Regions from separate parts of the Brevibacillus brevis NBRC 100599 genome, predicted to be linked through region 1. Evidence: riboswitches for the same ligand, from Rfam matches in the RefSeq annotation. Region 1 holds a riboswitch; each other region holds the start of a gene.
What was found. A riboswitch is a leader RNA that binds a small molecule or an ion and turns the genes downstream of it on or off. The one in region 1 is predicted to bind cobalamin.

Region 1 (9,890 bases):
CAACCGGGAAGCTGACACATCCATTCTCCTCATTACTCACGATCTTGGGGTCGTTGCGGAAATGTGTCACCGTGTCGTGGTGATGTATGCAGGCAACGTGATTGAACAAGGCGATGTCCGTACGATTTTAAAAAATCCGAAGCATCCTTATACGATCGGCTTGTTGAATTCGTTGCCGAAGCTGGAAGGATCACAGGAGCGTCTCTATTCGATTCCAGGCAATGTCCCGATCCCGGGTTCGCTTACTGTCGGATGTCGTTTTGCCCCTAGATGCGATAAAGTTTCAGACCGATGCCGCAGTGAGATGCCAGAATTAAAAGTGGTAGGGGACAATCACCTTTCCCGCTGCTGGCTGACCGAATAACCCGAGAGGAGCATGCAGGTGGCTGAAGATCTTCTGGTTGTAAAAAATTTAAAAAAATACTATCCAATCACAGGCGGTGTTCTTGGAGGGGAAGTAGGTGTAGTAAAGGCGGTAGATGACGTTTCGTTTACCGTTAAGAGTGGCGAAACCTTGGGGCTGGTAGGTGAGAGTGGCTGTGGAAAGTCCACTACGGGGCGTTCCTTGCTGCGACTGATTGAACCGACCTCTGGTGAAATCAACTTTGACGGGACAGATGTCATGTCACTTTCCACAGATGCAATGAGAAAGATGAGACGTGACATGCAAATTGTCTTTCAGGATCCATTTGCTTCGCTTAACCCTAGACATAACATTGAGAAGATTTTGGAAGAACCTTTGATTGTACATGGCTTGGGTTCTTCGGCAGAGCGAAAAAAGCGCGTGCAGGAAATGCTGGAGATCGTTGGTCTGAGCAGCTATCACGCGAGCCGCTATCCGCATCAATTCAGTGGAGGACAGAGGCAGCGGATTGGTATTGCGAGAGCGCTGATGCTCAAACCCAAATTGATCGTTGCGGATGAGCCTGTGTCTGCACTAGACGTGTCCATTCAGTCGCAGGTGCTCAACCTCATGCAGGATTTGCAACGCGAATTCGGCCTTACATACTTGTTCATTGCCCACGATTTGAGCGTAGTGCGTCATATCAGCGATCGGGTGGGCGTGATGTACCTTGGCAGAATTGTCGAGCTGACGACGAGTAGCCAGTTGTATTCTAATCCGCTCCATCCGTACACGAGAGCATTACTTTCGGCTGTACCTTCGCCAGACCCTGATGCAGTACGAGAAAGAGTGATCCTCCAGGGAGATGTACCGAGCCCTGCAAAACCTCCAAGTGGCTGTACATTCCATACGAGGTGTCCCCATGTGACAGAGGAGTGTCGTACTGTGCGCCCAGAATTTGCGGACACAGGCGATGGTCACTTTGTTGCTTGTCACTTATACAAGTCCTAATCGACAAAAGGGAGTTTGCCTGCCGAATAGGAAGTCTTGTAAAGGGGGGATGCAAAGCAGGAGGTATTGTATCGGCCATTTACCAAAAAGGAACATGCGACTAATAGTAGAAAAAGGGGGATGTTTTCATGAAGAAGAGAGTTCTCTCCGCAACCATGACCAGCCTAGTGGCGCTGGCCATGCTGATTGCTGGATGCTCTAGCACTTCTACGACACAAGCGCCGGCAGAACAAGCAAAGACAGAAACTCCGGCACCTGCAGATAAGCCTGCAAAAACTGGACCGAAGCAATTAATCATCGGTCGCGGTGCAGACACAAAAGGGCTTGACCCAATTACGCAAACAGATGGTGAGACATTTAAGGTAACCGAGAACATTATGGATACATTGATTGGCTTCGCGGATGGCTCAACAGAGCTCGCTCCATCGTTGGCCGAGAAATGGGAAGTGACTCCTGATGGTCTCGTTTATACGCTGAAACTGAGATCAGGCGTGAAATTCCACGATGGAACTGATTTCAATGCAGAGGCGGTTAAATACAACTTCGAGCGCTGGAGCGACAAGAGCCATCCACAGCATTCACCAGAGGGCTACGAGTACTACGTGAGCCAGTTTGGTGGGTACAAGGGTGACGCGACTCACATTATCAAATCTGTAGAAGCAGTCGATCCGACCACTGTAAAATTCACGTTGAATCGTCCATTGGCTCCATTCCTTGCCAACCTGGCAATGTCTCCTTTCGCGATTGGCTCGCCTGAGGCATTGAAAAAGGATGTTAAGAAATTCAATGAGCATCCAATCGGTACAGGACCTTTCAAATTCGTAGAGTGGAAGCGCAACGACACGATCACACTTGAGAAAAACCCTGATTACTGGAGCACAGGATATCCGAAGCTCGATAAGCTGGTGTTCAAGGTCATTCCGGAAAACACGGCACGTCTGACTGCTTTGGCATCTGGTGAGATTGACTTGATGGATGGTCTGAACACAGATGATATCCCAGCAGTAAAAGACAACAAAGACCTGCAACTCTTCCTGCGTCCTACTAATAACATCGGATACATCGGCTTCAACGTAGAGAAGAAGCCACTCGACAATCCAAAGGTTCGTGAAGCCATTGCTTATGCGATTAACAAACCTGAAATCGTAACAGCCTTCTTCGATGGGGTTGGAGAACCAGCAGTCAACCCAATGCCAAAAACGATGTGGGGACATAACAACGATATTAAAGATCGTGAGTTCAACCTCGATAAAGCAAAACAATTGCTGGCCGAAGCAGGACATCCAAACGGCTTTAAAATCAAGTTTTGGGCAATGCCAGTTCCACGTCCGTACATGCCAGAAGGTGTGAAGATTGCAGAGGCAATCCAGCAAGACCTGAAGAAAATCGGGGTTGATGCTGAGATCGTGACGATGGAATGGGCAACGTATTTGGAAAAGACTCGTTTGGGTGAGCAAGAAATGTTCATGCTTGGTTGGACAGGTGACAATGGCGACCCTGACAACTTCTTGGCTGTCTTGCTCGACAAAAACAACATCGGAAGCAACAACTATACACGTTGGGCAAACGAAGAAGCACATCAATTGATGATGAAAGCACAGTCCACCCCAGACCAAGCAGAGCGCGAAAAAATGTACAAAAAAGTACAAGAGATCATTTTCAAAGATGTGCCAATGGTTCCGCTGGCACACTCTACACCAGCATTGGCAGGAAAAGCGAATATCGTCGACTACAACCCGCATCCAAAAGGATCTGAAAGTTTGGAAAAGGTAGACTTCAAGTAAGCTGATTCATCGGAAAAGGGTAAGAGGAGTGCATACCTCTTCTTACCCTCCTTTCATTCATTTAGCCATTATTTTATGCAGGAAGGCGAGGAGATGGCATTGCTAGCTTACAGCATTCGAAGAATTTTAATGCTCATTCCTGTCTTAGTGGGCATGTCAATCATCGTTTTTTCCATTATTCGTGCCATCCCTGGTGATCCGGCTTTGACGATTTTGGGAGAAAAAGCAACACCACAAGCGATTGCAGACATACGAGAAGCTTTGGGATTGAATAATCCGTGGTACATACAGTATTTCGATTATATGAAAAATATTTTGAGTGGAAATCTTGGGGAATCATTGCAAACGAATGCGCCGATTTCAGATGAAATCATGCCTTATTTGGCGGCGACGACTGAACTTACAATTGTGAGCATGCTGATTGCGGTGTTTATCGGTGTAAATGCAGGGATTCTTTCTGCGTGGAAGCAAAACTCCTGGTTTGACTACTGTGCGATGTTGATCGCTTTGGTTGGTGTATCCATGCCGATTTTTTGGCTAGGTTTGATGGAGCAATGGGTGTTTGCCCAAGAACTGAAATGGCTGCCATCAGTTGGTCGCGACAATTCGCGTAATCCCATAGAGGCTATTACGCACTTTTATATACTGGATACGATGATGGCTGGTCGATGGGATCAGCTATGGGAAGTTATCAAGCATTTGATCCTGCCGGGAATCGCGTTAGGTACGATCCCGATGGCGATCATTGCACGTATCACTCGTTCGAGCATGCTGGAAGTCATGCGTGCCGACTATGTCAGAACCGCTCGCGCAAAAGGGCTGACACAGTTTTGGGTCGTGTACAAGCATGCGCTGAAAAATGCCCTGATCCCTGTCTTGACGGTAATTGGCTTGCAAACAGGGTTGCTGCTGGGTGGAGCCGTTTTGACAGAGACGATCTTTGGATGGCCAGGAGTTGGTCGCTATATTGTGACCGCCATTGGAAACCGTGACTATCCGGTTATTCAATCGGGTATCCTTGTAATCGCGACGATTTTCGTCCTGATCAATCTCTTGGTCGACCTTCTGTACGCCTATATCGATCCGCGCATCAAATATCGCTAAGGAGGGACGAAGAGACATGGCACAACCACAATTACAACCACAAGGTCAGGTAGTACCTTTTAAAGTGAAGCAAGAAGAAGTTGTCTCTCCTTGGAAGGATGCATGGAGGACGCTACGAAAAAACAAGCTGGCGTTGGTGGGCTTCGGGATCATTTTGTTTTTCATTGTTGTGGCGGTACTAGCTCCATGGATTGCTCCGTATCCGTACGACAAAGGCGAGCTCGTGATGAAAAACAAGCCACCTTCCGAAGCGCATTGGTTTGGAACAGATTACAATGGTCGTGATGTCTTTAGTCGCGTTATTTATGGGGCACAAATCTCCTTGTGGGTAGGGACGTTCTCTGTCATTGGCTCCGTTCTCGTAGGGACCTTGCTTGGTCTTTTGGCAGGATACTATGGCAGATGGATCGATACGATCATTTCGCGTCTCTTTGATATTATGCTTGCCTTTCCGAGTATTCTTTTGGCAATCGCTGTCGTTGCCATCTTGGGGCCATCTTTGCAAAACGCCTTGATTGCCATTGCGATTATTAACATTCCGACATTTGGACGGTTAGTACGCGCCCGTGTATTGAGCTTAAAGGAAGAGGAATTCGTCATGGCCGCACGGGCAATCGGAATGAAAAATTCCCGGATTATCATGCAGCATATTTTGCCGAACAGCCTCGCACCAATCATTGTGACCGGGACGATGGGGATCGCAACAGCAATTATTGAAGCAGCTGCACTTGGCTTTCTCGGACTGGGAGCACAAGCGCCAGAACCAGAATGGGGAAAAATGCTCGCTGATTCACGTCAGTACATTCAGAAAGCACCATGGACCGTTATTTTTCCAGGGCTCTCTATCATGCTGACAGTTCTCGGCTTTAACTTAATTGGGGACGGCTTGCGTGATGCACTCGACCCGCGGATGAAGAACTAGTCCAATCACAAAAAGACAGAAGGGAATGGAGATACCGTCCTTCTGTCTTTTCTTATTTATCCTTCTTCCATGAAGGTGCGGCACAACTGATTGAGTGCAGGGGCGGCTTTCGTGATGACTTGATGCTTTACGTTAGGGATTATCTCAAGTCTTGCTTTTGGCAATTTCAGTGTCAGCATTTGCGCATAATGATGCATACGTTTATCTTGTCCGCCATAGGCAAGTAAAATCGGAAGCTGGATGTTGCCCAGGCGCTCTGTACATTGATAGCGGTGTCCGGCAGTATAAAGGTATTTTAAGCTGGTGGGATCTGTTTTGGAGGCGTGCGCCGTCCATTTTTCCCGCATTTCTGGGCTATTGACATGTGAGGAGGCAATGGAACGGGCAAGAAGAGGGACTCCGTGAAGCATCGACAACGCTCGGGCCATCCAAAATCGTCCATGCAAATATAGGTCATTCACTTCGGAAAAACCGCTCACGAGTATACCGCCTCGCGCATGATCAGGATAACGAAGGCAATATTCTAGGGCGATAGAAGCACCTTGGGAGTACCCCAAAATAAAGGGACGCTCAATGCCGAGAGACGGGATCAGCTTATGGAGTCGTTCTGCCAATTCCCTAATAGAATAGGGCTTCTCCATGGGCGAACTGTCACCATGTCCGGGCAAATCAGGGACAATGAGCTGATAAGTATCTGCGAGTGTTTGCTGATAAACAAAATTGATAGAGCCGATGCATGGCGCATGGATACACAATAACGGCTGGCCTTTCCCCGATATGTGAAAAGCAAACTGCTTGCCATCCTGATGGACGAGTATTTGTTCCATTTTTGTTTTCACCCCACCTTTAGGTTGTCCGATCCGAAGTAGATTTTGCAATTGAACTCTTCTTTTTTTGATGGGGAAGTGGTATTCTCGCAATAGAATAATTGGTGAAAGCAGGGTGAAGAAGTTGTTTCAAGAGCGCATTTCGAAGCTCCACACGTTTTTGACAGAGCAAGAGCTGAACGCGGTGTTGATTACCTCTCCCAAGCACGTCTACTATTTGACCGGATTTTTTACTGACCCGCATGAACGTTTTATGGGTCTTGTTATTCCTGCTGAAGGAAAGCCTTCTTTAATTGTACCTGCTCTTGATCGTGAGGCGGCAGCAGAGGCTTCTTTCGTTCAAGATATCCATACACATACGGATATCCAAAACCCGTATGAAATCCTCAAGCAAGTGTTGCCAGCGAACTTGGCGAAGCTCGGCATTGAGAAAAGTCATATGACTGTCGAGCGCTATGAAGCACTTGGACAAGTTGTTCTGGCGTCGAGCTATGTGGACGTGGAAGAGCCACTGCGTGAAATGCGTTTGATCAAATCTGCGGACGAAGTGGATCGTCTGAAGCACGCTGTTCAGTTGGTCGAGGATTCCTTGCGGGAGACCCTGAAAAAAGTCAAAACAGGCATGACCGAGACAGAAATCGTAGCTGAGCTGGAATTCCAGATGAAGCGCTTGGGCGCAGAAGGTCCATCCTTTACGTCCATGGTATTGGCAGGGGAGAAGTCCGCTTTGCCACATGGGAAGCCAGGAACGCGCCAGGTGCAAGAAGGCGACTTGCTTTTGTTTGATATCGGGGTAGCTGCGAACGGATATGTATCCGATATTACTCGTACCTTTGCTGTAGGCAAGATCAGTGCCCAGCTACAAGAAATTTACGAGACAGTTTTGGCTGCCAACGAAGCGGCAATTGCTGAGATTCGTCCGGGTGTGACCTTTGCGCATTTGGATAAAACCGCTCGCGATGTTATCACCGCAAAAGGCTACGGAGAATACTTCATGCACCGCCTTGGGCATGGACTAGGGATGGATGTACATGAATATCCATCTGTTCACAGCCAGAACCAAGAAGTGCTTCGTCCAGGAATGGTCTTTACCATCGAGCCGGGCATCTATTTGCCAGGAGTAGGCGGCGTGCGAATTGAAGACGATGTATTGGTTACGGAAACAGGCGTTGAAATACTCACGCAGTTCCCGAAAAAACTAACTTCTATCAACCAATGAAGAAGTTGGAAAAATTGAATACGTATCGAATGGTGCTGGATGGCATATGCCGTCAGCTTAAAAGGGAAGTCCGGTGAGAAACCGGCGCGGTCCCGCCACTGTAACGAGGAGCGCCTAGCGAATAGCCACTGTTTTTTGCGAGACAAAAAATGGGAAGGTAGCTGGGTGTGTTGATCCGTAAGCCAGGAGACCTGCCATGCGATCATTTACAATCGACCCACGAGGATGGGGCAGATGTGGAAACAGTCTATGAAAGGGCGCCTTTGCGCCTGTTATGGCTATATCTACGTTTGTCATGCACCTCCCGATTGAAATGGGGGGTGCTTTTTTGGTGGGAACATTTGGTCTCATTTCATAATTTACATACAGAAAAGGGGATTACAGATGGTGAAGGCAAACAAAACAAAAACAGTGATGAAAGGACTAGGACTAGGCATCATGACGGGCGTCATGATTATGGTTTCGGCATGTGGCTCCACTACGACAACACAAGCTCCAGCCAAAACAGAACAAACGGCTGCTCCTGCAGCAGAGAGCAAGCCTGTAACATTAACCAATAATGGTATCGAAATGACCTATCCAAAAGCACCTGAGCGTGCCGTGACATTGAACCAACACGTAACCGAAATCATGCTGGCATTGGGCCTGGCTGATAAAATGGTCGGAACCGCTTACCTAGACGATAAAATCCTTCCAGAGTTAAAACTAGAATACGACAAGGTTCCGGTACTGTCTGACAAGTATCCTACGAAAGAAGTGCTGCTGGCAGCGAACCCAGACTTCGTGTACGCCGGATGGAAAAGCGGATTCGGCGAAAAGGGCGTAGGATCGATGCAGGATTTGGAAAAGGTCGGCATCAAATCGTACCTGCAAGAATCGTCTAGCAAGCCTGGTCCAACGATCGACGATGTGTTCGCGGATATTACGAACATCGGACGCATTTTCCGTGTGGAGGACAAAGCCAATGATTTGATCCATAAAATGAAGAGTGAAATGGATCAAACGATTAGCAAAATCGGCAAGGTGGACGAGCCACTTAAAGTGTTCGTGTACGACAACGGGGAAGATAAGCCATTCACAGCAGCCAACAATTACATGACGTCCTTAATCAAGACGGCTGGCGGCAAGAACATTTTTGATGACATTCAAAAGGGGTGGGCAGAGGTCAGTTGGGAACAAGTAGTGAGTCGCAATCCGGACGTGATTATTGTCGTAGACTACGGTGACAGAACTGTTGATCAAAAACGCAATTTCCTTTTGACCAAAAAAGAACTGGCAGATATTCCAGCGATTAAAAATCAACGACTGGTTGTATTGCCATTGTCTGCGGCTTCTGAAGGCGTTCGAGCACCGATTGCGCTGAAAATTTTGGCGGAAGGACTCTACCCGGATAAATTCAAATAGAGTACGCCCCTTTTAAGGGAGGGAATAGCACTGCAACAGATCAAGTTACCTTCTATCATCATTACTTTATTGGTTGGACTCTTCCTCTCGATTACGTTCGCAGTTACGCTGGGATCGGTGGAGATTAAACCGACTACGGTATGGAAAATCGCCTTATCAAAAATTCCGATGCTGACCCAATGGATTGAGGTGGACTGGTCCAAAGGGGAGCAAACAATTATTTGGGATATTCGCTTTCCGCGTGTACTCTTGGGGGCGATCGTCGGCGCAGGTCTGTCTGTCGTGGGAGTAGCGATCCAATCGTTGGTTCGCAACTCCCTGGCTGACCCGTATGTGTTAGGCGTATCTTCAGGTGCTTCCGTTGGAGCTACTTCGGTAATTATTTTCGGAGCATTCAGCATGTACGGGCAGTATGCGTTAACCTTTGGCGCTTTTACAGGCTCCCTCGTGTCCATCATTCTCATTTTTACACTATCCCGTATTGGAGGACAAAACTCGACGGTACGCCTGCTCATGGCTGGAATTGCGATATCTGCGATCTTGTCGGCCATTACCAGTCTGCTTGTGTTTTCAGCGCCGAATGAGCATGGAATTGGAACGGTTCTGTTTTGGTTAAGTGGCAGTCTGGCTGGCGGCAAATGGGAGTACCTGACGATTCCTACATTGATTGTCGTCATCTGTCTCATCGTCTTAATGGCCCAATACCGCTCGCTCAATGCGATGCTGATGGGCGAGGAGTCAGCGGGGACACTGGGGGTTAATACGGTACAATTCCGCAAGCTTCTCCTGGTGATCACGGCACTACTCACCGGGGTGATCGTGTCCATCGCGGGATCAATCGGTTTTGTCGGATTAATGATGCCCCATATTGTCCGTGTGATGGTCGGATCAGATCACAGACGTGTCCTGCCTGTCAGCGCTTTGTTTGGCGCGATATTTCTCATCTGGGTTGATGTAGTCGCCAGGCTTGCATTTGCACCGGAAGAGCTGCCGATCGGTATTTTGACAGCGCTGTGTGGTGGTCCATTCTTTATCTGGTTGATGTTGCGGAGTTCTTATTCCTTTGGAGGTAGCGGACGATGAATTTGCAGGTTGAGAATATATCGGTCGAACTGGAGAAAAAGGGAATCCTGCGCAATGTCAGTCTGGAGGTGTGCTCCGGAGAATTCGTGGGACTGATCGGGCCAAATGGCAGTGGGAAGTCCACATTGCTAAAAAGTATTTATCGGGTACTGAAGCCGCGTTCGGGATGGATCTCACTGGATGGCGACGACGT
Region 2 (9,890 bases), 1.2 Mb from region 1:
GTACTTGGAGCAGTATCCAGACAGAGTGGCCGTTGTGGCACTGTCACTTGGACAAGGTGACTTTGATCTCGCCAAGCGTTTAACGGTCTCCATGATGGACCAACGCTTGCAACCAGCGACACCAACCTTCCTGAACGCAGGCAAAAGCCGCCGGGGAGAAATGGTTTCCTGCTTCTTGCTCGAAATGGATGATTCACTGAATTCCATCAACTTTATTTTGGGAACTTGTATGCAGCTATCCAAAATTGGCGGCGGTGTAGCCGTGAACCTGTCCAAGCTTCGCGGACGAGGAGAGCCGATTAAAGGCGTCGAGGGCGCGGCAAAAGGTGTCATGCCGGTTCTCAAGCTGTTGGAAGATGCGTTTTCCTACGCGGATCAAATGGGGCAACGAAAAGGCTCAGGTGCAGCGTACTACAACATCTTCGGCTGGGATATCAACGAGTTTCTCGATTGCAAAAAGATCAATGCGGATGAAAAAGCCCGCATCAAAACGTTGTCCATCGGCCTGATCGTACCAAACGTGTTCTACAAGCTGGCTGAGGAAAACAAGCCATTGACTGTGTTTGCTCCGTACTCCGTGTACAAAGAATACGGTGTGCATCTGGATGATATGGACCTCGATGAGATGTACGAGGAGCTCTTGGCTAACGATCGCATCAAGAAAAAGACCGTGATGAGCGCACGCGAGATGTTGACCAAAATCGCGATGATCCAAATGGAATCGGGCTATCCGTACATCATGAACAAAACGAATGCGAACAACAACCATGCTCTGAAAGATCTCGGTTCGGTAAAAATGTCAAACCTGTGCACGGAAATCTTCCAGCTACAGGAGACTTCGACGATTACCAATTACGGCGAGATGGATATCATCCGTCGCGATATTAGCTGCAATCTGGCATCGCTCAATATTGTCAATGTGATGGAACGCAAAATGATCCGCGAATCTGTCCACGAAGGAATCGAAGCCATTACAGCCGTGAGTGACATGACGCGTGTAGAAAACGCTCCAGGCGTTCAAAAGGCAAATCGTGAGCTGCACTCTGTAGGTCTCGGTGCGATGAATCTGAACGGATATCTGGCAAAGAACAGAATCGCTTATGAAAGTGAAGAAGCGAAAGATTTCGCCCGTACGTTCTTCATGATGATGAACTTCTACTCCTTGGAAAAAAGTATGGAAATTGCAAGGGAAACAGGCATGACCTTCTTGGGCTTTGAACAATCGGAATATGCAAAAGGCACTTATTTTAACAAGTACGTGACGAACGATTACAGCCCGCGGACGGAAAAAGCAAAGCTTCTCTTTGAAGGAATGCACATTCCGACGCCAGCAGATTGGGCGGAGCTACAGCAAAAGGTGCAAAAGCATGGCGTTTATCATGCGTACCGTTTGGCGATTGCACCGACACAGAGCATTTCCTACATTCAGAATGCGACTTCTAGCGTGATGCCAATTGTTGAGCATATCGAAACGAGAACGTATGCCAACTCTACGACGTATTACCCGATGCCGTACTTGTCGCAGGAAAACTATTTTTACTACAAATCGGCGTATGTAATCGATCAATTCAAAGTGATTGATCTGATTGCCGAAATTCAAGAGCACATCGACCAAGGAATTTCGACTGTGCTGCACGTGAACAGCAACATTTCAACCAGAGAACTGGCTCGCTATTACATTTACGCAGCGAAAAAAGGTCTGAAGTCGCTCTACTATACGCGGACGAAGCATTTGACTGTAGAAGAGTGCATTAGCTGCGCTGTTTAGTGAACGCGATTCATATAAGGAAAAGCATCAAGCAAAAAGAGAAGAGGAACGCCATATGAAAGCAGTCAATTGGAACAGGCCGGACGACGATTTTACGATGACGTTTTGGAATCAAAACATCATGCAGTTCTGGACGGATGATGAGATTCCGTTGTCAGATGACAAGATGGCCTGGATGGAGCTCAGTGCGACTGAACGGGATACGTATAAAAAAGTATTGGGCGGTCTCACCTTGCTGGATACGGTTCAGGGTGGAGTAGGGATGCCGAAGATCATGGAGCATGTCGATGGACTGCAAAGAAAAGCGGTTCTCGCCTTCATGGGTATGATGGAGCAAATCCATGCGAAATCGTACAGCAGTATTTTTACAACGCTGGCATCGACAGAGGAGATTGACGGTATTTTTTCGTGGGTAGAAAACAATCCACATCTGCAAAAGAAAGCGGCCCTCATCTCCAAACGCTATCAAGAAATTGAGAAACCGAAAGACTTGTACATGGCGATGGTAGCGTCCGTCTTCCTGGAAAGCTATCTGTTTTACAGCGGCTTCTTCTATCCGCTCTATTTGGCGGGGCAAGGAAAGATGACAAGCAGCGGGGAAATTATCGACCTGATTGTTCGTGACGAGAGTATCCACGGACTCTATGTCGGCGTTCTCGCGCAAGAAGTCTACCAAGGTCTGAGTGTGGTCGAGCAGACCGCAGCAATAGAGGAGCTGTATGCCCTTTTGCATGAGCTGCAAGAAAATGAAGAGGCCTATACGACTTCGTTGTATACCGAAATCGGCTTGGCTGACGAGGTTCATGCCTACGTGCGCTACAACGCGAACAAGGCATTGATGAATCTGGGTCTGGACCCGCTATTCCCGGAGGAAGAAGTAAACCCGATCGTGCTGAACGGCATTCGCACGCAGACGAAGCAGCATGACTTCTTCTCGAAAAAAGGAAATGGTTATGTCCGTACACTAAACGTAGAGCCGTTGACGGACGATGATTTTAGATTTTAGTATGACAAAAAATGGATTCTGTGTTACTGTATGAACAGTGTGCTGCCCTGCTCGTTTTCTGGGGCGCTTCACAGAACCATGATAATTTCATAGGAGTGGGAACAGGTTCTTTGGTTATCAAGATCGACCAAGGATGAAAAGGGAAGTCGGTGAGAATCCGACACGGTCCCGCCACTGTATGAGGGGAGTCGGCACATTTATTAGCCACTGATCCAAACGGATTGGGAAGGTATGTGCAGATGATGATCCCAAAGTCAGGAGACCTGCCTGTTTCGACGACACTGTTTAACCTACGGGAGATAGGGAGGTGTTAGGATGCTGTGATCTCAGTGCTTATTTGGCATTTCTAACGTTCTTTTTGATCGTTGGAGATGCCTTTTTTATTGGGCGGATTCAAGTCAAGATCGAATGAAGAATGGAGAGGAAGCTCATGAAAAGCAGCAATTTGGGATATCCACGGATCGGGAAGAACCGCGAGTGGAAAAAGGCATTGGAAGCATTTTGGGCAGGCAGCATCGATGAGGCAAGCCTGGTACAGCAAATGGAGCAAATCCGTCACCAAAACCTGTTACGTCAGCAGGAAAAAGGGGTCGAGCTGATCCCTGTGGGTGACTTTACGTACTACGATCACATGCTGGATATGGCTGTGATGTTTGGAATGGTCCCCAAGCGTTATGAATATGAGGGAGGCCCGGTTTCATTAGCCACATACTTCGCCATGGCTCGCGGTTCGAAGGAAGCTGTCGCCAGCGAAATGACGAAATGGTTTAACACGAACTACCATTACATCGTCCCGGAGTTCGGTGAACGACAACCAGCCATAACCGAGAACAAGCCTCTCCAGGCCTATTTGGAGGCCAAAGAAAAGTATGGCATCATCGGAAAGCCTGTTATTGTAGGCCCGTATACGTTTGTCAAATTGTCCAAAGGATATGAGAAAAACGAATTTGAGATCATCGTGGATCAACTCGTTCCGCTCTACATAGACGTTCTCCGGGAGTTAGAGCTGCACGGCGTGGAATGGGTGCAAATCGATGAGCCTGCATTTGTACGGGATGTCTCTGAGCAAGAACGCGCCATCATCAAGCGTATCTATACGCAAATCGGTCAAGCACTACCGCATCTACAATGCATGCTGCAAACCTATTTTGAAGCGGTGGATTGGTACAAGGAGCTAGTTTCCTTACCAGTAAAAGGAATCGGTCTTGATTTTGTACACGGAGCGAAGCGCAATTTGACTCATCTGAAAACACACGGGTTTCCAGCAGACAAGATTCTCGCAGCGGGAATCATCGACGGTCGAAACATATGGCGTGCGTCCATTGAGGAGAAATGGGAGCTGGTCAATGAAATTTCCGAGATCGTTCCACTCGAAAAGCTGTGGCTGCAGCCGTCTAGCAGTTTGTTGCACGTTCCTGTAACAGTTGAAGCAGAGAGCGATTTGCCAGAGGAAGTCGTGTCTGCATTGGCGTTTTCCGACGAAAAACTAGGGGAAGTACAGCTTTTAGTCCAAGGATTCCGATATGGGAAGTACGTCATTTCAAAAGAGATCGCTCAAAATGAAGCGGACTTGCTGAAGCTCGCATTATCTCCAGCAAGGAATCGTCAAGATGTGAAGAATGCTTTACGTCAAATCACTGCTGTCAAACTTGAAAGAAGTATTCCTTATCTCGAACGTCGAGAGATTCAACAAAATACGTGGAAGTTGCCACTGTTGCCAACGACCACAATCGGTAGTTTCCCGCAGACGGCGGAGGTTCGTCAAGCTCGACAGCAGTTTAAAAAAGGGAACTGGACAGTGGAGCAATACGACGCTTTCATTCAGGCGCAAATCAAGGAATGGGTCAAAATACAGGAAGAGCTCGGTCTGGATGTCCTCGTCCATGGTGAGTTCGAACGAACAGATATGGTTGAGTATTTTGGCGAAAAACTCGATGGCTTTTTGTTCACGAAAAACGGCTGGGTGCAGTCATATGGCTCGCGCTGCGTGAAGCCACCTGTTATTTACGGAGATGTGGAGTTTGTGGCACCAATGACGGTCAAAGAAAGTGTGTTTGCAAAATCATTGACCGCCAAACCAATGAAGGGTATGTTAACGGGCCCAGCAACTATTCTGAATTGGTCGTTTGCTCGAGACGATGTCTCCAGACAAGAAGTGTGCGAACAAATCGCGTTGGCATTGCGAAAAGAGGTAGAAGCCTTGGAAGAAGCGGGGATTCTCATGATTCAAGTTGATGAACCAGCGCTGCGCGAAGGACTTCCGCTCAAAAAAGAAGAGCAAGCAGCTTATCTCGAGTGGGCTGTCAGAGCGTTTCGTCTAGCGACTTCCACTGTTGCGCCGAGCACCCAGATTCATACACATATGTGCTATTGCGAATTCCATGATTTCATGGACGTCATCAGCGAACTCGATGCCGATGTGATCTCGATTGAAACCTCACGCAGCCACGGAGAGCTCGTGTCTGTGTTCGAAACAGGTACGTATGATAAAGGCATCGGGCTCGGCGTATATGATATCCATAGCCCCCGAGTTCCAGCTGTTTCAGAAATGGAAGATATGGTAGCACGAGGCGTACAGCTACTTCCACCGGACCAATTTTGGATAAACCCGGATTGCGGGCTGAAGACGAGAGGAAGAGAAGAAACCGTTCAGTCATTACGAAACATGGTTGCGGCAACGAAAGCGATTCGGAATCGTTTGACAGCTCAGTCGGGAAGGTGAACGCGATGAGAGGAGCCACACAAATGATGACAGAAGCACGACCGATCCAACAATCGAGAACCTTTTTGACTGATCTCGTCTTTCCGCCGGATACCAATCACCACCATACCATTTTCGGTGGGAAAGTCATGGCCTATGTAGATAAAATCGCCTGCATCGCAGCTATGCGACATTGCCGTAAGCCAGTTGTCACTGCGTCCAGTGATTCCTTCGATTTTCTCGCGCCAATCAAGACAGGGGAAGCGATCAACCTCGAGGCATATGTCACCTGGACCCATAAGACATCGATGGAAGTATTCGTGAGAGTGGAAGCGGAGAACTTGTTGACCGGGGAAAAGCGCATGACAGCACGCGCGTATCTGACGATGATTGCCCTCGACGATCAAGGAAAGCCGACGATCGTGCCTGGTGTCATTCCTGATACTGAGGAAGAGCGCATTCAGTATGAAAAAGCGAAGGAACGTCATGTATTGAGAAGGAAGCGGAAGGTAGAGATGTAAGGGGGGACACTATCCCCCCTATAACGAATAGATGCCTCTGGTGAGCTTGGTTGCAACAGGTCACCGGAGGTATTTTTTTTATGACTATTTAGAAAGTCGTTTTCTGCCACTGGATTCATTCTCGCTTCCGTACGATTTACCTTTTCGTCTATGGCTAACTTCTTTAAATGAGGTGCTCTGGTAATTTTACGATTTAGTAAGATTGTATTCTGTATTGTAAGACAGCAGTCATTCATTTGTCTAAAGATAACGTGTATGTTTAAGTCATGAAACCGACTTGGGGAGTTGAAAAGATAAAGGTAGGTAAGGTGTTTAATCTAAATGAATATTTTCAACGAGGAGATTCTACATGAATAAAATAAATTCATATACAAGAATAGACATTATGGATTACTTACGAGGATTTGCCTTGATTGGGGTACTTCTTGTGAATAGTTTTCAGGTGATGAATAATGTGTCGAATTATAATGAATTACATGCTGGACTGTATTATATTTTTAACAGTAAATTTTATCCAATTCTATTTTTCTTATTTGGGCTTGGAAGCTACTTTTTTATGAATCGATCCCAACAACAAATAAAGAACCGTTACCTTCTGTTTTTCCGCAGAATCTGCTTCTTATTTGTACTAGGACTGATCCATACATTTTATGCACCGTCAGGTATTCACGATGTGCTGATGCAGTACGCTGTACTTGGCCTATTTATAGCTCTGTTTTTTAAAACAAATCGATGGACGAACTTAGTGGTAACGATAATTCTAATCATTTTGTCTATCGTAACTGCCTTTTGTCAACCGTATTATGGGGAGAGAATTGCATGGCTAGAACTTATCTCAGCAATTAGTAAATGGTTATCTCTGATGATGATAGGTTTTACCATGGGCCAATTTAAAATAATGGAAAATATCTATGCGAAAGTAAAGCATGTTTTGATTTTTTTAATTGGGATAATATGTGCTTATGTCATTTTATATTTTGTATTTATCTCAGTAGAAATTACTCCAGCAGGCATTGAAATACTAGAAGATTATTTAGTTTCCTCGATGATGGTTAGCATCCTTATTATTTCTCTGCAATGGAATCAGATAAAAGCTATATTGTCTCCATTAAAATTATATGGACAAATGTCCTTAACAAATTATCTTGCACAAAGTGCCTTACTAATTGTTTTTAGCTCCATGATTAGTATTCATTCTTTGATTACTTTCTTAATCATTCATGCTGTTCTACTCACTGGTAGTTCCATATGGTTAAAGTATTGTAAGATGGGACCGGTTGAACTGTTATTACGATCTTTCACTTATTGGAGTAAAGTTCAAATACAAAAGACGAAGCAAGTTGAGAAATAAGCGAAATACGATATAGCTTGAGGGCTGGGTTCCAAATGAATGTCTCAGTACGGAATGAAAAGAGAAGAGAAGAGAAGGGGCCTTCCAACTGTGGAGGTCCCTTTTTACAGTTTGCATACACCAAAATGAAGTAATAACTACATTTCCTAAGAAGTATTGAAGTGAATTATCGCAAAGGATATACTATTCTCAAAATTAAAACAAATCAGAATGGCAAAGGAGCTTCAGGTATGGCACAACTCGTAAAAGAACGGATTCGGAAGCAGTATGGAAAGCTGACAGCAAGCCAAAAAATCATCTGTAAGATCGCGATAGAAAAGCCCAGCTTACTTGCGATCCATACCGCCAAAAAAATTGCGGAGTTTACGAATACCAGTGAAGCGACCGTCATTCGCTTTTGTTACGCATTGGGTTACTCCGGATACACAGAGCTTCAGGAAGAAATCAAAAAGTCTCTTTTGATAGGGGACCAAAGGAAGGGGCCGATCCAGAAATATCGAGACACGGAGGTTACGCTCGATCTGAGCAATTACGCCCATCAAGTGATGGAGAGTGATATTGCGTATCTCCAGCAAGGCTTGCAGCAAATCGATTACAACTTGCTCCATGATGTGGTCAAAAGCATCGTGCAGGCTAACCGAATCGTAGTGGTGGGATTTCGCTGGTGCCATATACCTGCAAAATGGCTGTTCTCGGCGTTGAATGCGATCAAAGGAAACACACATTTGTATACGGGAGCCGTTGATAACGCCGATTATTTTCTCACCGAACGAGATCAAGAATGGCTGGTCATTGCGATTTCATTTCCTCGTCATCCTAGCGAGACAGTTGCAATGGTCCATTCAGCAAAAGAGCTGGGAGCAAAGATCTTGGCGATTACGGAAGGCGAGTTCTCCCCTATCAGCCAAGTCGCAGATCATCTCCTGAAAATCACCACACCCCAACCCGTTGCCACTAGTGGTATGCCCACACTATTCTCCATGCTAAATGTCTTGATCAAAGGCGTCATGCTCCACGACTCGGAAAATGTCCAGAAACGATTGCAGCACTATGATGAAATCAGTTCGAAGCTATACTCGTTTGTTGGAGAGGAAGAGGAAGACTTCTCGATCTATTGAAAACAGTAAAAATGAGAAAAGCGAAAGGGGAATCCTGCCAATGACCAAGCCGATTTGGTTCTCAGCGACTGGCGACAGCTTCATTACACGCAATCTTCCATACAGGGACCAAGCTTTTGAAGAGGTATCCAGCTTGCTGCACCGTGCGGACGTACGCATTGCGAATCTGGAGACGACCGTACACGATAACGAGGGCTATCCCAGCGCACAAAGCGGAGGCACGTGGGCAATGTCACCACCTTCCGTTTTGCAAGTCATGAAAGATTATGGCTTTAACATGATTGGGTGGGCGAATAACCATACGCTCGATTATTTGTATGGGGGACTAGAAGCAACAGAACGATATCTCAATGAATATGGCTTCGTCCATGCTGGAGCAGGCAAAAATCTCGCTGAAGCGGGGGCGCCGCGTTATCTCGAATGCGAAGGAGCCAGGGTAGCCTTGATCGCTGCAACGTCGACTTTTCATCCATGGTGGGCGGCCGGAGATCAGCGTTCGGATAGTATCGGCAGGCCAGGGATCAATCCGATGCGATATATCATGACACACCACATTACGGAAGAAAAGCTCGCTGATTTGCAAGCCATTGCGGAGTCGACGGACATTAACGCCTTCAACAAGCTTCTCATCGAGGAAGGCTTCATGAACGATCCGGGCAAGGAGATCTTTCTCTTCGGAAATGCGCGTTTCATGGTAAGCGGCGAAGAAGGAACGACTACTCAGCCGCATCCGCGCGATCTGAACAGAATCGTCAAAACGATTGAGCAGGCAAAAAGGCGGGCTGATTACGTCATCGTGAGTATTCACGCGCATGAGATGAAGGGGGATGCGAAGGAAGTGGCGGCTGATTTCTTGCCTGTGTTCGCAAAAGCTTGCATCGATGCGGGCGCACACGCAGTGGTGGGACATGGCCCCCATTTATTGCGAGGCATTGAAATCTACAACAATCGGCCGATCTTTTACAGCTTGGGGGATTTTATTTTTCAGACAGAAGCCGTTACGAGTCAGCCAGCTGATTTCTACGAGCACTATGGTTTAGACCACAACCATAATGTGGCAGATGCGTTGGAAGAGATGAGTGCCAACTACACACGCGGACTCTGTGTGCACAAAGAGGTGTGGGAGTCGGTTATTCCCTTGTGGAAAATGCAAGATGGTGAACTGCTCGAACTAGAGCTGCATCCGATTGAATTAGGCTTTGATCTGCCTGCACATCGTATGGGGTGGCCGAAATTAAGCGAGGATATCTCCATCTTGGAGGGGCTCAAAGCTTTGAGTGAACCATATGGCACAGTGATCGAGATCACGGATGGAATTGGGCGCGTGCGACTTTCAAAATAGCGGGAAACGGCGGTAGTCTATTTCCTACACAAATGGAGTGATTCACATGATGGCCAGAATCACCATGATTATGTTGTTTTTGC
Region 3 (9,890 bases), 2.0 Mb from region 1:
AGATTAGTCGTCTTCAGTGACGATCGACTACTACGAAGCTAGATGTAGGAGAGGTCAAAACGTTTCCAGATCGTCCTATGGGGACGCATGGTATCCTGATCCCTTCCATGGCTTTTCTTGTATTATATCATAAAAAAGGTGAAAAGACGATTCGAAACCGTCTTTTCACCGCGTTAAAATCGGAAAGCTTGTCCTTTTAGTTCCACCGGAATTCCTGCTGTGACAAGAAAAACTTGATCGGCAACAGCTGCCACGCGCTGATTCATCAGCCCCGCCAAGTCTCGGAACATACGGCCTAACGGATGTTGTGGGACGAGTCCGTCGCCCACTTCGTTTGTCACCAGCAAAACGGTGCCATGGTAGTCTTTTAGCTTGTTTACCAGCACATCCACCTGCTGGAGCACACCCTCAAACGACTGCTCCTCCTGATCATGCAAAAGCCAATTGGAAAGCCAAAGGATCAAGCAATCAATCAAAATCACTGTCTGCTGTTCTTGTATGTCCTTTTGTGCTCCGAGCTTCGTCAGCCATTCTGTCAATGCATACGGCTCCTCAATCGTTTGCCAAGGAAAGTTGGACTGCAAGCGGCGGTCGCGATGGTGCAAGATCCGCTCTTCCATTTCCTCATCAGTGATTGGTGCGGTCGCGATGTAAACACCCGAGGAGCCCAAATGAGCCGCGTATTTTTCGGCAAACGTGCTTTTTCCGCTGCGTGCTCCACCTGTTATCAGTACGATCATGCTTTTGTCTCCTTACACTTGCGATTGCAAAATAATTTGCGGCAAATGATGAACAGGATGCTCCATGACAATCGGTCTAGTTCCGTATACAGCCTCTATTCTGTCACTTTGCAAAATGTCTTTTGGTGTGCCGACGCTTATCTGCTTTCCTTTATGCAGCATCAAAATACGATCGCAGTAAAGGGAGGCCAGATTCAGATCGTGCAGCACAGCAATGACCGTCACCTGTGTCGTCTTTTGCCATTTGCGCACGATGTCCATAAGCTGAATCTGGTACCCGATATCGAGGTAAGTCGTGGGTTCATCGAGCAACAGCACTTGAGGTCTTTGGATCAATGCCTTCCCCAAAGCTACGCGTTGCTTTTCCCCACCACTCAACTGATCCAGTGTGCGCTCTTCCAAATGTTCAAGGCCGAGCATCTGTACGATTTCATCAATAAGCGATGCGACATCCTGCTTCTCTTCCCCCAGCCAATTTTGGTAAGGAAAGCGTCCCATCTCCAACACCTCTCGGACTCGAAAGCCGACTGGCGGCAGCCCCTCTTGCTCCAATACAGCCAGTATTTTGGCAAGCTCTTTGCGTGGATAGGAATGAAGCTTTTTCTCCTGAAGCAAAATATCTCCTGCATCTGCCTTGATGACCCCTGAAATCATTTTCAGCAAGGTGGATTTACCGCTTCCATTTGGTCCGATAATGCCAAAAAATTCTCCCTTGTCCACGCAAAAATCGATTCCGTGCAAAACTGGCGTATCCTGATACGATTTTTGCAAGCTGTGCACATTGATCATTGCATACGTTACCTCTTCCTAAAGCGTTTATTTTGCTTCAATAAATACGCGAAAAACGGTGCTCCCAGAAAAGCTGTCACAACACCGAGCGGGATTTCCGTTGGACTCAGCAGCATTCTGGCGAGAGTGTCGGCCCACAGCACATAAATACCACCACAGATCGCGGCCATCGGCAGTAAAATTCGATGGTCAGGACCAACCAGCATACGGACGAGGTGCGGTACCACCAGGCCAACGAACCCGATAATTCCCGCGATAGAAACCGCCGCTGCCGTCAGGAGTGTCGAGACGACCAGAACCACCAGCTTCGTTCGATCTACATGGACGCCGAGATGCGCAGCCTGCCGCTCGCCTAACGCAAATAGGTTCAAGGAACGCGCATAGCTTACCAGCACCATTCCGCCTATGACCAAGTACGGAATCAAGACATACGTAAAGGCCCAGCCCCGAAATGACAGGCTGCCCATCAGCCAGAACACGATCTCATTCACCGTCTGATCCGATAGCGACACCATAAAGGAAACGAGTGAGCCGAGAAAAGCCTGCACCACAACACCAGACAAAATCAGGGTCTCCGTTTGCAGCTTTCCTTGGGTGTTCGCGAGTCCGAGTACGATCCATAAACTGAGCAGTCCTGTAAGAAAAGCGACAACAGGCGTGCTCCATGCACCCAAAAAGCTGATTTGCAAGCCAAACAGGATCAAAAAGGCTGCTCCGACAGCAGAACCAGATGCCACGCCCATCGTAAACGGATCTGCGAGCGGATTGCGCAAAACTCCCTGAAAGCCCGCTCCCGCAAGAGATAAGCAGGCGCCAATCAAAACAGCCAATACAACGCGTGGAAAACGAACCTTCATGACAATTTGCTCAGATGACTCCGGCCACGCTACGGTGATCCACTCAGACAAGCCCGAGATTTGGTGGAGCAGGATGAGCCATACTTGCGAAATGGGAAGGTGTGCCGCCCCCATCGAGATACTGATGATTATTGAAGCCAGAAGGACGAGACAGCTGGCTCCTCCCCATATGAACAATCGTTTCTTCATTTTATTTCACCAAGTCAGGGTAAATCGCCTTCGCTACTTCAATCAAGCCTTGTGTAATACGCGGACCAGGACGGGACAAAATATTTTGGTCCATGCCAAAGATTTGTTTTTCACGAATCGCCTTCATTTTATCCCAGCCATTACGCTTGGCGATCATATCCTCCAGCTTGACGCCAGTCTTTTCATCGGTAATTCCGCTCGCATACAAAATGACGTCTGGATCGTTTTGCAAAATCTTTTCTTCACTGATCGGATTCCAGCCCTGTGTGTCAGAGGCAATATTTGTCGCTCCAGCCAGTGTGATGAGTTCATCCATGAATTCACCTTTTCCGACTGTCCAGCCTGGGGAAAACTCAAGGTATACCTTTTTCTTCTCTTCTGGTTTTACATTTTTCACTGCTTCTTGAACGTACGCGATATCCTTCTTCATTTGCGCGACAACTTTTTCGGCTTGTTCTTGTTTGTTAGTGATAACTCCCATCACCAACACATTGTTTAGGATGTCATCCATCTTTGTCGGATGGGTAATGTAGACGGGCATCCCGAGAGATTTGAGCTTGTCAGCCACTGGCTTCTCCATCGAAATCCCACCGACGACCATATCTGGCGTTTGAGCGAGAATCGCTTCTTCATTCGGTTTGACGACGCCGCCAATTTTCGGTTTTGTCTTCGCCGCTTCTGGATAATCATCGTAGTCTGAGACAGCTACGATCCGATTTTCCAAGCCTAATGCGAACAAAATCTCTGTCTCGGCAGGTGATGTGGAGACGATTCGCTCAGGAGCTTTTGCAAAGGTTACTTCTTTTCCTGTCGCATCCTTGACTGTCAACGGATACGTAGTTTGTTTTGCAGGCTGCTCGGCTGTATTCTCTTGCGGTGCTGTCTGCGGTGCACTGGTTTGTCCACCAGGTGCTTGCTGGCTGTTATCGTTACCCGCACAACCTGCGAGGCTCGCCGCAACTAGTAGTGGGATCATGAATCGCAATGAACGTTTCATATGTAGAACTTCCTTTCTGCGTGTCTGATTGACTGTACCTTCCAATAAAAAAAGCGACCCTTGCTTCCATTCGGAAATCAAAGGGTCGGCACCTCAGGGCAAACAGACAGGATGGTCTGCTTCCTGAAATAGGCCGATCCTTTCCGCGAAGGCAACAGGCACAAAAACAAACAGGCAGGTCTCCTGGCTTACGGCTGAGGAACGAGCCGATTTACAGTGGCGGGACCGCGTCGGATTTTCACCGACTTCCCTTTTCACCCGATCTTTTTGAGAAAAGACGAGGCACCTATTTGCTGTTACGTTTGAAATTGTCACAGTCCATGACTCATCCTACATCATAGCATTCCTTGGATGAAAAAAGAATGACAAACACGTAAGCCAATACTTTCTTGCCTGCTAAAAATGAAAACACCTGAACAAAAGGTTCAGGCAAATGGAATGCTTTTGGCAAAGCTTTTAACCACGTTTGTGCAAATAATCCAGAATGCCCATGGCGCACACCTGTAAATCGAGCTTGAGTACTCCGAAAACTTCGTGGTCATCATTGATGCCTTGTGACTGTAGATGCTCCGAGACTCGTTCCAATAACTTACGAGACAGATCAGCATATGTTTGTCCAACAGCAAGTGTTGATTCTCCTTCCGCCACAAACACAGGGAGCCACTCACGTATTTGGCGGTACACATCGTCTACCTGTTCAGACATCCCAAAATGACCAAAGTAAATGCGATTCAGCTTGCGCGCTTCAAATCGACGTAGAGACGCTAACATGGCATCCGGGTCAAACTGATTCGGAGAAGTAGATGGCAGTACGAGGTGTATACCATCCTTTTTAAGCTGCGGATAAAGTACACCTGCCGTATCACCTGTGAACATGCCACGGCTAACGGGATCGTAGATGCTGAAGTGATGATTGGCATGCCCTGGCGAATCCAGAAACTCCAACACGCAATTCGCTCCGATCTTTAGTGTATCCCCGTCTCCACGAATCAAAATCCGCTCTTCGGGAACAGCCTCAATCGGATCAAACAATCGATCAAAATCATCATGATACACCGCTCTCGCCCCTGCGATCAGTCGGCTTGGATTAACGAGGTGACGTGCACCCTTTGGATGGACGACGATCTTTGCGTTTGGGCAATCCTTTAGAAAAAGTCCCACTCCTCCCGCATGATCCAAATGAATGTGCGTCACGATGATGTATTTTACTTGCTCCGGGGTAAAACCGAGCTTGGCGAGGCCGGTCTTGATGTATGGGACGGAGGGGCTTGGCCCTGTTTCAACCAAAGTCAGTTCTTCTTCAGCGATGACATAAGTCCCCGTGCGTTCCGCCCAGCCCATATCGAAACCGTCTATTAGATGGATGCGCTCCCCTAAGTAAATTGGCTGTGATGATTGCATGTAAATGCTCCTCCTTTTCAAAGGTCATTTTGTTGCGAGAATATTTACACTTTATCACCTATTTAGCACGCACTGGGAAAAACAACACAAATTCTTCATATTTTCATCGTATTATGAGGGTAGCAAAAACAATTTCATTACCTGGAGGGGTGCGAAATGGGTCAGCTTTTTTCTGAGTTACGACCTGAGCATGAGAAGTTTATCAAGAAGCAACGAATGTTCTTTGTTGCCTCTGCTCCTATGGATACAGATGGTCATGTGAATCTTTCACCGAAAGGGTACGATTCCTTTCGCATCATATCGCCTACCGAGGTGGCCTATTTAGACCTGACCGGAAGCGGAAACGAAACCAGTGCACATCTACAGGAAAATGGCCGGATTACTCTCATGTTTTGTGCATTTGAAGGCCCTCCTCTCATCATGCGCTTATTCGGCAAAGGAACGGTTATTCTCCCAGATTCGCCTCGGTGGGATGAGCTCGTAAAAGACTTCCCGCTTCTGCCCGGTGCTCGTCAAATCATTACCGTAAACGTACAGGAAGTAAAGACTTCTTGCGGCTGGGCTATCCCCTTCTATTCCTACTCAAAAGAACGGGACACCCTTCAGAAATGGACTTTGGCTAAAGACGAGCAGGAACTGCTTGCTTATCAAAAGGAAAACAACGTAGTAAGCATGGATGGCTTGCCAACACCACTGGGACAAAAGCTTTTTCCCGCAGTAGGTGGGGATAACGAAGCGTAAAACGCAAAGAAGCTGCCTTGCTCGCAGCTTCTTTGTTTGAAAACTCTTTACTTGCTGGTATAAATGACCACTGCATCGCGGAGAAACTCGGCTACACCTGGCTGTTCCTTGTCATAGTAAGCAGTAAAGCGCGGGTCATCGACGTACATCTGGGCAACACCTGCGTGCGCTTCTTTGCTGTAGCTGTCCCAGTAAAAACTGAGCCATTGACGGTGAAGATCTGCTGCTTTTTGCGCCAATTCATGAGCAGGATCACCTGTCGAAAAAGCCTGCGCCAATGTATCGTGCAGGTCTGCGTTCAATTTCTCCAGCGCGGCATACTGTTCTTCTGTCATGCCTTTGACCATCTGATTCGATTTTTCGATTTGGTCATTTCCGTATTTCGCTCGAATTTCTGCCCCGTACTTCTCTTCATTCTCATCAATCATCTTTTGCTTGAAGCCTTCAAATTTTTGTTTGTCACTCATCGTTTTGGTCCCCTCTCTTTGTGCTAATGTCAAATCGACATTGGCGATTAACGCATCCAATTGCGCTCGCCTTTCCAGGAGCTTCTCGCGGTGCTCCCACAGTGCTCGGTCAGCATCAAAGGTTGGTGAATCCAGGATCTCCTTGATCTCCTCCAAGCTCACACCCAGCTCGCGGTAAAAAAGGATGTGCTGCAATCGATCAACCTCTAGCTGTCCGTAAATGCGATACCCTGACGAATTGATTCTCGCCGGCTTGAGAAGGTCAATTTCATCGTAGTATCGGAGCGTCCGGGTGCTGACACCCGCCAGGAGTCCTAGCTTTTGCACCGTATATTCCATGTTCATTCCTCCTGACAAATTGATCGTACACATTTACGGACCGTCAATGTCAAACACATTTTCAGCATAAAATTGGCGTTACTCTCTATCCATAATTTGTTAAAATATAGATAACGCCATACAAAGGGGGACTTCGATGCTCTATATCATCGGTTTCATTGTAGCCGTAGTCGGTGCCGGATGGGGATTAACAGGGCTGCTTAGCCTCAAAGCCAGAGATAAACATGCCATCACGCATTACAGTGACGATGCTTATGCCCAGCAAAACTTGTTCCAAATGCACAACAACCCTAGCCAGGGAATGTAAAAATAAAAAATGGCTGCCCGCATCATGTGCATGGCAGCCACCTTTCTTTTTTACAGAGCTTGGAATGTATCAGTCAATACCGGTACGATTTGCTTCTTACGGGAGACAACGCCCTTCAAAACAGCTTTGTTGTCCACCAATGTTACTTGGTACGCTTTTTCTACCGCTTGTGTTGCGCTACCAAGAGCGATCGCAACAGAATCGTTGTTCAAGATATCCGTTACAACAAACACGAACAGGTCCAAAGCTTTTTCAGCGATGCTTGCATTCATAGCTGCTTCCAGTTCGCCTTGGCGTGCAAGTACATCATTGACATCTACTGCATTTACTTGTGCGATTTCTACTTTCGCATTGCCCATTTGGAACTCTTTTGCATCCAATGTGAGCAATTGTTCGATTGTTTTGTCGCTCAGGTCTGCCCCCGCTTTGAGCATGTCCAGACCGTATGCTTCCAGATTGACACCTGCGATTTCAGCCAGCTCATGAGCAGCCGCTACATCTTGCTCCGTGCAGGTTGGGGATTTCAACAGCAACGTATCCGAAATGATAGCAGAAAGCATCAAGCCCGCCATCTCTTTTGGAATGTCTACGCCGTTTTCTTTGTACATTTTCTTCAAAATGGTAGTCGTGCATCCAACCGGCTCGGCACGGAAGTAGAGAGGATTGCTCGTCTCAAAGTTCGCAATACGGTGATGGTCGATCACTTCTACCACTTGCACTTGCTCAATGTCATTCGCGCTTTGTTGGCGCTCATTGTGATCTACAAGGATGACTTCATTTACTTCATTTGCCACTGTTTCTACGAGGCGCGGCTCTTTTACTTGGAAGTAATTCAACACAAATGCTGTTTCGCTGCTGATTACACCGAGGCGTACAGGCTCTACATTCGCGCCCAATTTTGTTTTCAAGTCAGCGTACACAAGTGCTGAACAAATGGAATCTGTGTCTGGATTTTTATGACCGAAGATTAGTTTTTTTTCCATCATCCATACTCCTTAATCGTAATTTGGCTTCCAAATTATACCACAGCTTAGAGGATATGCCCAAGATACATTATAGGTTCAAATCGGATCATTGAAAATACGATTTTGAAGATCAATCAGAGCCTGATCTTATTGTCATCGGGGGTGATACGATCTCAGGCCCGATGCCCGTCCAAACACTTGAAATGCTGTTCCACTTGGATACACCCGTGCAATTCATCCGTGGTAACGGCGAGCGTGAAGTACTTCTCACATTTGACGGAGAGGCTCAGGCCTTGGAAATATCCGATTCTGTCCGAGAAATCACGTCATGGGTTGCAGAGCAATTGAGCCGCTCTGATCGTGACTTTCTGGCGCAACTCCCTCTTACCTATACGTTAAATCGAGAAGTTTTCGAGGACGTGCTATTCTGCCACGCCATTCCCACCAATGATGAAGATATTTTCACCCCACTCACTCCGGATGCAATTGTGGCCGCTTATTTTGAGGGGACGCTGCAACGAACAGTCATCTGTGGTCATACACATATCCAATTTGAACGTCGCCTTAACGATCTGCGTATTCTCAATGCCGGAAGTGTGGGCATGCCTTATGCCGACAAACCGGGGGCATACTGGTTATTGCTTGATGGTGACAGCTATGAGCATCGCTTTACACCCTATGATGTAGAAGCTGCTGCAAAACTTATCGCTTCTACGAACTATCCGCAAGCTCAGCAGTTTGCCGAAGAGAATGTCCGAAAAATACCTGCGGTTCAAGAAGCGATCGAATTTATAGAGGCCCTGGCACAAAAACAACGACCCGCTACTTATTAAAGAGTCGGTTGAGGAAGATAGCGGATTCGATTAATCGTCCCAGTCTACATCCAATACAGCGCCTGTCGTAGAGGAAATCTCCAAATCGACTTCCTGTCCCTTAGCCGATCTCACTTCCACTTCATACACAGAGTGATGATCGTCTTCATCCAGCTTAATAATATTGCCGTTTACTTTAGCCAACGCGATTTTTTCCGCTTGCTCTACACTGATTTTTACTGGTTGGTTTTTCCACTGGTTTTGTTTGATCTCCTTTATCATAAAAAGAACAGATGAAGGAAAAAAAAGAGAGAGATTAGAAATGGATGAGAAAATAGATGAGACCTCTCACAGCATTCATGTTTGCCGATGAGCCACAGCGTTTAACAAAAAGAGCGAGTGTTTTCTACTCGCAAAAACGGTCCATTCTGGCTGTAATTCGACGCAAATGAAGCATCCGTGCTTTTGCGTGCTTTCCGCTTTTTTCCGTATAATAAAAGCAATCGAGAGGACAACAGTCGGCTCGATGACATAGGAAAGAGAGCGTGAGAGGCAGTGTAATACATATCGTTTCTAACTACTTTCTATTTTTTCTTATATGAGAAGGAGAAACGATTTTTCGTGGAATCACCCCTTTTGAAAAACATCTTTTTTTGAATCTATTTTTTCGTAACGATGCATACAGTCATCATGTCCGTTATGACCTTGGAAGTGAAAAATCCAGCACGAATCCAATTGGCACAAGCAACACAAGCTATCTCCTCTGCCTATACGGAATCAGATAATCGGAAAATCGAGTAGGAGGGAGTGACTAACTCCCGTCCTCTCACACCACCGTACGTACCGTCCGGTATACGGCGGTTCATCAAGCTTGACGAAGAACAGAATATCGTTGTACTAAACTTTTCAGCCCTTGTTGTTGCCAGTATGCAACTCCGAGGGCTTTGTGTATTTGAGGAGTCTTTGTGGAACGCCACGCACCCTTTCGGGTGTTTGCAATTTCTATTGCTTGGACGTGTGATAAACCCAGAGAACGAAGTTCTCGATATCGGGTTTTTATTCGCTTCCACTGAGACCACAAGCAAAGTCGGAGTCTGCGCCGTATCCATTCTTCGATGGATTGTAGAATTTTCTTTGCATCTGCAAGGGCGAAATATCCAACCCATCCCATGAGATACTGGTTTAGCTTCCCAATCCTTTCATCCATAGAGATGCTCCATACCGGATTTGTGATGAAGCGGATTTTCTCTTTCAACTTCAGAAGTGATTTTGGATGAAGCCGAATC

Region 2: another riboswitch for cobalamin. It lies ahead of metE (5-methyltetrahydropteroyltriglutamate--homocysteine S-methyltransferase); the one in region 1 lies ahead of BBR47_RS10360 (ABC transporter substrate-binding protein).
Region 3: another riboswitch for cobalamin. It lies ahead of BBR47_RS19715 (ABC transporter substrate-binding protein); the one in region 1 lies ahead of BBR47_RS10360 (ABC transporter substrate-binding protein).

The regions. Positions count from the first base shown of each region.
Region 1 is NC_012491.1:2,093,176-2,103,065, forward strand. It holds gene BBR47_RS10325 (ABC transporter ATP-binding protein) at 1-364, shown strand, start outside; gene BBR47_RS10330 (ABC transporter ATP-binding protein) at 383-1,354, shown strand; gene BBR47_RS10335 (ABC transporter substrate-binding protein) at 1,483-3,138, shown strand; gene BBR47_RS10340 (ABC transporter permease) at 3,232-4,242, shown strand; gene BBR47_RS10345 (ABC transporter permease) at 4,259-5,164, shown strand; gene BBR47_RS10350 (alpha/beta fold hydrolase) at 5,221-5,991, opposite strand; gene BBR47_RS10355 (M24 family metallopeptidase) at 6,116-7,210, shown strand; cobalamin riboswitch at 7,224-7,424, shown strand; gene BBR47_RS10360 (ABC transporter substrate-binding protein) at 7,595-8,614, shown strand; gene BBR47_RS10365 (FecCD family ABC transporter permease) at 8,684-9,697, shown strand; gene BBR47_RS10370 (heme ABC transporter ATP-binding protein) at 9,694-9,890, shown strand, end outside.
Region 2 is NC_012491.1:3,310,070-3,319,959, reverse strand. It holds gene nrdE (class 1b ribonucleoside-diphosphate reductase subunit alpha) at 1-1,768, shown strand, start outside; gene nrdF (class 1b ribonucleoside-diphosphate reductase subunit beta) at 1,824-2,774, shown strand; cobalamin riboswitch at 2,861-3,060, shown strand; gene metE (5-methyltetrahydropteroyltriglutamate--homocysteine S-methyltransferase) at 3,205-5,496, shown strand; gene BBR47_RS15815 (acyl-CoA thioesterase) at 5,520-5,996, shown strand; gene BBR47_RS15810 (DUF418 domain-containing protein) at 6,346-7,347, shown strand; gene BBR47_RS15805 (MurR/RpiR family transcriptional regulator) at 7,578-8,465, shown strand; gene BBR47_RS15800 (CapA family protein) at 8,506-9,807, shown strand; gene BBR47_RS15795 (MFS transporter) at 9,854-9,890, shown strand, end outside.
Region 3 is NC_012491.1:4,113,319-4,123,208, forward strand. It holds gene cobU (bifunctional adenosylcobinamide kinase/adenosylcobinamide-phosphate guanylyltransferase) at 174-740, opposite strand; gene BBR47_RS19705 (ABC transporter ATP-binding protein) at 753-1,529, opposite strand; gene BBR47_RS19710 (FecCD family ABC transporter permease) at 1,538-2,575, opposite strand; gene BBR47_RS19715 (ABC transporter substrate-binding protein) at 2,577-3,572, opposite strand; cobalamin riboswitch at 3,728-3,877, opposite strand; gene BBR47_RS19720 (MBL fold metallo-hydrolase) at 4,029-4,973, opposite strand; gene BBR47_RS19725 (pyridoxamine 5'-phosphate oxidase family protein) at 5,130-5,714, shown strand; gene BBR47_RS19730 (MerR family transcriptional regulator) at 5,762-6,520, opposite strand; gene BBR47_RS31340 (hypothetical protein) at 6,657-6,827, shown strand; gene BBR47_RS19735 (manganese-dependent inorganic pyrophosphatase) at 6,878-7,810, opposite strand; gene BBR47_RS19740 (metallophosphoesterase family protein) at 7,942-8,625, shown strand; gene BBR47_RS19745 (PepSY domain-containing protein) at 8,656-8,886, opposite strand; gene ltrA (group II intron reverse transcriptase/maturase) at 9,470-9,890, opposite strand, start outside.